DNA from 3 places in the Streptomyces sp. NPDC087859 genome. Region 3 is predicted to be linked to each of the others. Evidence: riboswitches for the same ligand, from Rfam matches in the RefSeq annotation. Region 3 holds a riboswitch; each other region holds the start of a gene.
What was found. Region 3 has a riboswitch for cyclic di-AMP ahead of ACIOHP_RS03945 (M23 family metallopeptidase). Riboswitches for the same ligand answer to the same signal wherever they lie in the genome.

Region 1 (2,196 bases), on a different contig from region 3:
ATGACGGCGAGGACGGCCTTCTCGACACCCTTGCCGCCGTAGCGGTTGGGGTCACCGTCGCGGAGCTCGATGGCCTCGAAGGCGCCGGTGGAAGCACCGGAGGGAACGGCGGCACGACCCGTGCTGCCGTCGTCGAGGCCGACCTCGACCTCGACCGTGGGGTTGCCTCGGGAGTCCAGGATTTCCCGGGCTACGACGACGTCGATGGACGGCACGAGCATCTCCTTCTTGGGATGTGACACGGTCCGCCGGGACCGCGGTGTGTTCTGCGAGACGAGCCTAACCGGCTCCGGGCGTTCGGCCACCGTGCGGACCGCCCCGTGGACAGAACCGAGAGTAAATTGTTTCCGAACGGAACAAAGACGGTTTCGGAAACCTGGCAGAAACCGGCGCAGAAAAAACCCCGCCCCGGTGCGTACGGGGGAACACGCACCGGAGCGGGGAGCCCGTGGGGACGGGGGGACCCTCACGAGGCCTTCAGTATGAGGACCACGGATGTGAGGGCGCTGTGGTTCAGCCGGGTCCTGCTCGAATGCGGCGGACCCTTACGCGAGGCGCAGCTACTACTTGAGGTGCAGCTGCTGACCCGGGTAGATGAAGTCGGCGTCGCTGACGATGTCCTTGTTCAGCTTGAACACCTTCTGCCAGCCGCCCTTGACGTCGTGCTCCTCGGCGATGGAGCTGAGGGTGTCACCCTTGACGACCTTGTACTCGCCGTCGCCCTTCTTGACCTTCTTGCCGGTCGGGGTGGTGACGGTCTTCTTGGCGGCCGGGCGCTCGGAGGAGCGGGAGGCCTGCTGCTCGGAGGAGCGGGTGCTGGTGCCGCTGTCGCTGGAGGAGCTCGACGAGCCGCCGCCGGTGTAGCTCGCGCTGGACAGGTTGACGCCGCAGGACGGCCAGGCACCCTTGCCCTGGCTCGCGAGGACCTTCTCGGCTATCTCGATCTGCTGACCCTTGGTGGCCTGGTTGGCCTGCGAGGCGTACGCCGTGCCGCCGTACGCGGCCCAGGTGGAGGCGGAGAACTGCAGACCGCCGTAGTAGCCGTTGCCGGTGTTGATGGTCCAGTCGCCGCCCGACTCGCACTGGGCGACGGCGTCCCACTCGGAGGCGGTGGCGGCGGAGGCGTTGCCGGCCGCCATCAGCGGGGCCGCGATGGCGACACCGGTGACGCCGGCGAGCGCGGCGGCCCGGGTGGCCTTGGAAGGACGACGGTGCTTGCCCTTGCCGGAAAACAGCATGGTGGATCCCCTCACCGACGCCTGCGAGGTGAGCTGTCGGGTTCGGGCCGGTTGAGTTGCCCGGCCGCGCATCTCGCGATGCGCGACTTCACCCCAAGCCGGTCCAGCGTGAACTGCTGGGCCCGGCACTTACCTTGGGTCCCCCGCTCCTGCCTACGGCGCTTGACGCGACGACTGTTCCCGTACGGCCGCTGGCAGGATTCGGCGTTGCGGCAGCCGGGGCTCGCGGTGACGAGCGGTGTTGACCGTAGACAGGGAATCCGGCGAATTTCAAAGACGATCAGGGCTTCTGAGACTCATCCCACACTTTCATCAAACCGGACATTTGATGAGAAGTGTGGTCTGAACTCCCGGCATTCTCCTGGGGTTTTCGCCCTATTCGCTACCGAGTACGAGGGTCTGACCGGGCTCGATGTCGCTCGGGTCGGCGCCGATGACCTGCTTGTTCTCGGCGTAGAGCCGGCGCCATCCGCCGTCGACGTCAAGGGAGTCGGCGATGGAGGCGAGCGTGTCGCCGACGCGGACGGTGTAGGACCCCTCGTCGGCGCTCGCGCCACGGTGCCGGCCGGTGCTCTCCTGGGTGGCGGAGAGGGCGCCGGTGTCGACGAGAGCCGAAGAGCCGCCTTCTTGCCATGAGTTGTCCGATTCAACACCCTTTGTCGGCGCTATGGATGGACTGTCGGGCGACTGTGAGTCTTCGGCGCCAGGGTCGGATGTGTCCGACTTGGATGAGTTGTCCGCTTCGGTGGACGCCGAGGGTGAGGACGTCGGATCGGCGGAGGACCCGTTCGACGAGTCGGATGATCCGGAGGAGTTGGACAGCCCGGACGAGGCGGATGAATCAGACGATTCAGATGAACCCGACTCTTCGGACTCCGACGGGGTGCCGCTCCCGACGCCGGTGTCGACATCGTCCGAGGCCGAGTCCTTGCTCAGCCCGTTCAGCAGACCGCAGGTG
Region 2 (2,196 bases), on a different contig from region 3:
GGCGGCGTTCCAGGCGGCCTGGGTGAGGCCGGAGCAGTCGTAGGAGTCGGGGCCGGTGGCGCCCCAGACGTACGGCTTGCCCACCTGGGAGCGGGCGAAGGCGAGGGCCTTCTCGGCCTTCGTGGCGTACGAGGAGTCCGAGGTCTCCGCGGTCTCCGTGGACGACGAGGAGCTGCCCGCCGACTCCTCGGCCGCGGCGGCCTCCGCCGCCGCCTTCTGCTCGGCCGCCTGCTGCTTCGCCAGCTCGGCGGCCTTGCGGGCGGCCTCTTCCTGCTTCTTCTTCTCGATCGCCGCGAGGCGCGCCTTCTCCTCGGCGGTCAGCTGCGACAGCAGCTCGCGCGCGGCGGACAGCTTCCGCTGAACGGTCGCCTTGGCGGTCTTCAGGTCGCCCTGCGCGTCGGAGAGCGTCTCGAGGCTGTCGGTGGCCTCCTGGCGCTTCTTCATCGTCGCGGACTGCTCGGTGACGTAGTCGTCGACCGCGTCCTTCTGACGGGACGTCATACGGCCCATCAGCTGCGTCTGGTCGAAGTAGTCCTGCGGGGAGTCCGCGAGCAGGAAGGTCGCGGTGTCGGGCGCGGAGGCGCCGGTGCGGTACTGGGCCGCGGCGAAGGAACCGAGCTCCTCGCGGGCCTCGTTGAGCTTCTGGGTGCGCTGGGCGACGTCGTCGAGGAGGGTGTCGACCTCCTTGCGCTGCTTGGAGGTCTTCTCCTTGGCCGAGTTGTACTTCTCGGTCGCCGACTCCGCCTGGCGGTAGAGGTCGTCGACCTTCTTCTCGACTTCCTCGATGCTCGGCTTGTCATCGGTCGAGGGCGCGGCGGTGGCCGTCTGGGAGAGCAGGGCCACGGAGGTGAGGGCGGCCGTGGCGAGAGCGGGTGTGCGTATGCCGGCTACGCGCGTACCCGGGGGAGGCGGCTTGCGGTGCGACGCCAAGGTCGGCGACTCCTTCCATACTCCGCCTACCGAGTTAGCTGTCGGGTTCGGGCGGGTGGTTCGGAAGGGTTGCCCTACGGCTGTTCCCGGTGCGGGAGTCGGCCGATTCACCCCAAGTTCGGTGGGTCCCCGGTTCCGGGTGCGCGGCGGCGCTCCGGATTCGGCGGAGGCCGCGCGGCCCGGCGACGTTCGCCGGTGGGGGTCGTACGGCCTTCCGGCACGGTAGCCAACGGGTGTGGCCCCTGTGAAGGTTGATGTCCGATAGGCCCGATACATTTTCGTGACCTTAGGTCAGGACGTTGCTCGCGGTGGTACATACGGAGTGATCTGCAATGACTTGTGCGCATTGCGGTCGATCCGTCGCGGAACGTGTCGGGACGGTGATGGAGGGTGATGAGGTCGGCCCATGTTCTCGGGGCGGCGGCGGGGTGTCAGTGGGGAGCCCTAGACTCGGAGAGCGATGAGCAGCCTCTTTGACGACAGCTTCCTGGCGGACCTCCAAGCCTCTAAGGGCCGCGAGGAGGAGCCCCCGCCACCGCCCGAGGACGAGCACGTACCGGAACCCGTTCCGGACGACCTGTTCGGCGGCAGGTTCGACGTGCCGCCGGACCGGGACGCGTACTACCGCGACGGCGCCCCGCGCCCCGTGCTGGACGCGGCCGCGCTCATCGACGGACTCAACGAGAACCAGCGCGCGGCCGTCGTGCACTCCGACACCCCGCTGCTCATCGTGGCCGGCGCCGGCTCCGGCAAGACGCGGGTGCTCACCCACCGCATCGCCTACCTGCTGGCCGAGCGGAATGTCCACCCGGGCCAGATCCTCGCGATCACCTTCACCAACAAGGCCGCGGGCGAGATGAAGGAGCGCGTCGAGCAGCTCGTCGGCCCGCGCGCCAACGCGATGTGGGTGATGACGTTCCACAGCGCGTGCGTGCGGATCCTGCGGAGGGAATCCAAGAAGCTCGGCTTCACGTCGTCGTTCTCGATCTACGACGCGGCCGACTCCAAGCGTCTGATGGCCCTGGTCTGCCGTGACCTCGACCTCGACCCCAAGCGCTTCCCGCCCAAGTCCTTCAGCGCCAAGATCAGCAACCTCAAGAACGAGCTGATCGACGAGGAGGACTTCGCCGCCCAGGCCACCGACGGCTTCGAGAAGACCCTCGCCCAGGCCTACGCCATGTACCAGGCGCGGCTGCGGGAGGCCAACGCGCTCGACTTCGACGACCTGATCATGACCACGGTCAATCTGCTGCGCGCCTTCCCGGA
Region 3 (2,196 bases):
CCGCAGCCACGCCATCGGGTCGATCCCGGTGGACGCACCGCCCGCGTGGACCTCGAGGTGCAGATGCGCGCCCGTGACGTTGCCGGTCGCTCCCACGCGCCCGATCACATCACCGGTGTTGACCTTCTGGCCCACGCTGACACTGATCGACGACTGGTGGGCGAACCACAGCTCGGTGCCGTCGTCGAGGGTGAGGACGGTCTTGTAGCCGTACGACCCGTCCCAGCCGGCCTGCGTGATGGTGCCGCTGTGGATCGCCTTGATGAGCGTGCCCGTGGGAGCGGCGAAGTCGAGGCCCGTGTGGTACCCGGAGGACCACAGGGAGCCGGCCTGCCCGAAGGTCGAGGTGATCGTGTACGAGGAGGTCGGCAGCGTGTACTGCTTCGCCAGCTCGGCGAGCCGCTTGGCCTCGGCGGCCTTCTCGGCTTCCGCCTCCGCCTTCTTCTTCGCCTCGGCTGCGTCGTCCGCGGCCTTCTTCAGCGCGGCGGCCTCGGCCTTGGCGGCCTCGTCGGCGAGGGCGCTCTGCGTGGCGAGCTGCGTCTTGTTCTCGACCTGCGTCTGCTGGCTCTCGGCCTGCGCCATGATCCGGTTGCGCAGCGTCTCGCCGGCGCCGGAGTCGGAGACGCTGATCTGGGTCTTGTCCGTGACAGCCGTGGCGGCGGCCGTGGGGGCCGCGGCGAGGTCGCTGAGCGCGGTGGCCGAGCCCTGCGGTGCCTCCTCCTCGCCGGACACGAACGGAAGGTCGGGCATCGAGATGGAGACCGGCGGCTTGCCGGTGTTGGCGCTGGCCATGCCGGCCCCGCCGACGGCGGCTATGACACCGACGCCCAGGACGGTGGAGCTGCGGGCGAATCCCCCGCTGCGCTGCTTGGCGACCCGATGCTTGCCACGTGCCGGTCGGATGGACTCCTCGGTGGGATTCCATTCCTCCCGCGGACCCTCGTCGTGGTGGTAGCTGCCGTAGCCGAAGACATCGGTGGTGCTGCGCTGGCTCGGCACGTACGGGGCCTCGGGGGCAGGCCGGTTTGACGCCACGTGGGCGTGCTCCTTTCCTTCCTTCTCGCCTACCGGGTTAGCTGACGGGTTCGGAGCAGGAAGGTCTCCTACGCGCGTATACCGGCCGTGAGTTCACGGTGGCATCCGCGCGATTCACCCCAGGGTGGTGGTTCCCCGGCTCCCTTGCGGGATTAAGCGCGTGAGCACGGAGCCGTCTCTTGTGACGGCTGGGACGACCGCGCTGCGTTATCGAACGTTAATAGACCCGGACCATGGATTCCAAGCTGTTCCGCTTGATCATTAACCTTTTTCCCCTGGACGTACGGGTCCATGAGCGGTGAAAAACGGGCGAGTTGACCGCGCTCCGGTAAACTCACAGGTATTGACTGTATGTCAGTTGTTATGCGGAGGGCACTCACCCGGTCACCCCACGTGATAAAGCTCCCCAAGGGTCACGGCCGTCGTACGGCGAGCAGCGCCATGTCGTCCGTCATGCCGCCCCCCGTGTGCCGGCGCACCTCCACGGCGAGCGCGGACAGCAGCGCCCCGGGGACCCGGAATGCGCGTCCCGCGAGCCGCGCCGCCGGATCGTAGAACTCCCCGTACCGGTCCCGCGCCTCGGACAGCCCGTCGGTGTACAGCAGCAGCGTGGCCCCGCCCGGGAAAACCGCCTCCTCCGCACGGTCGGGCCAGCTCCCCAACTCGCCCATGCCCAGCGGCAACGCGGGCTCGACGGCGGGCAGCGCCCGCACGGTGCCGTCGGGACACAGCAGCAACGGCGGCGGATGGCCGCGGTTGAGGACCCGTACGACCCCGTCGCCGTGCGGCAGTTCGGCGAGTACGACGGTGGTGAACCCCTCGATGGCGTCGAGCCCCTCGCGCCGCGTGCCCTCGCGCGCCAGCGCCCGCTCCAGCCGCCGCGCGACCGCCTCCAGCGTCGGCTCCTGCTCGGCGGCCTCCCGGAACGCCCCGATGACGACGGCGACCGCGGCGACCGCCCCCATGCCCTTCCCCCGCACGTCCCCCACCACCAGCCGCACCCCGTACGGACTGTCCTGCACCGCGTAGAGGTCCCCGCCGATGAAGGCGTCCTTCTGCGCCGCCTCGTACCGCACCGCGATGTCGAACCCGCCGATCCGGTCGTCGGGCTCGGGCAGCACCGCCCGCTGGGCGGCCTCGGCGATCTGGCGCTGGGAGGCG

Region 1: linked by a shared signal. The riboswitch ahead of ACIOHP_RS12315 (transglycosylase family protein) and the one ahead of ACIOHP_RS03945 (M23 family metallopeptidase) in region 3 are both predicted to bind cyclic di-AMP.
Region 2: linked by a shared signal. The riboswitch ahead of ACIOHP_RS02320 (NlpC/P60 family protein) and the one ahead of ACIOHP_RS03945 (M23 family metallopeptidase) in region 3 are both predicted to bind cyclic di-AMP.

The regions. Positions count from the first base shown of each region.
Region 1 is NZ_JBIUUU010000004.1:478,971-481,166, reverse strand. Features, by position in the region: gene eno (phosphopyruvate hydratase) at 1-215, opposite strand, end outside; gene ACIOHP_RS12315 (transglycosylase family protein) at 564-1,238, opposite strand; cyclic di-AMP (ydaO/yuaA leader) riboswitch at 1,242-1,409, opposite strand; gene ACIOHP_RS12310 (transglycosylase family protein) at 1,614-2,196, opposite strand, start outside.
Region 2 is NZ_JBIUUU010000001.1:498,801-500,996, reverse strand. Features, by position in the region: gene ACIOHP_RS02320 (NlpC/P60 family protein) at 1-930, opposite strand, end outside; cyclic di-AMP (ydaO/yuaA leader) riboswitch at 938-1,106, opposite strand; gene pcrA (DNA helicase PcrA) at 1,391-2,196, shown strand, end outside.
Region 3 is NZ_JBIUUU010000002.1:22,051-24,246, forward strand. Features, by position in the region: gene ACIOHP_RS03945 (M23 family metallopeptidase) at 1-1,035, opposite strand, end outside; cyclic di-AMP (ydaO/yuaA leader) riboswitch at 1,047-1,204, opposite strand; gene ACIOHP_RS03950 (PP2C family protein-serine/threonine phosphatase) at 1,449-2,196, opposite strand, start outside.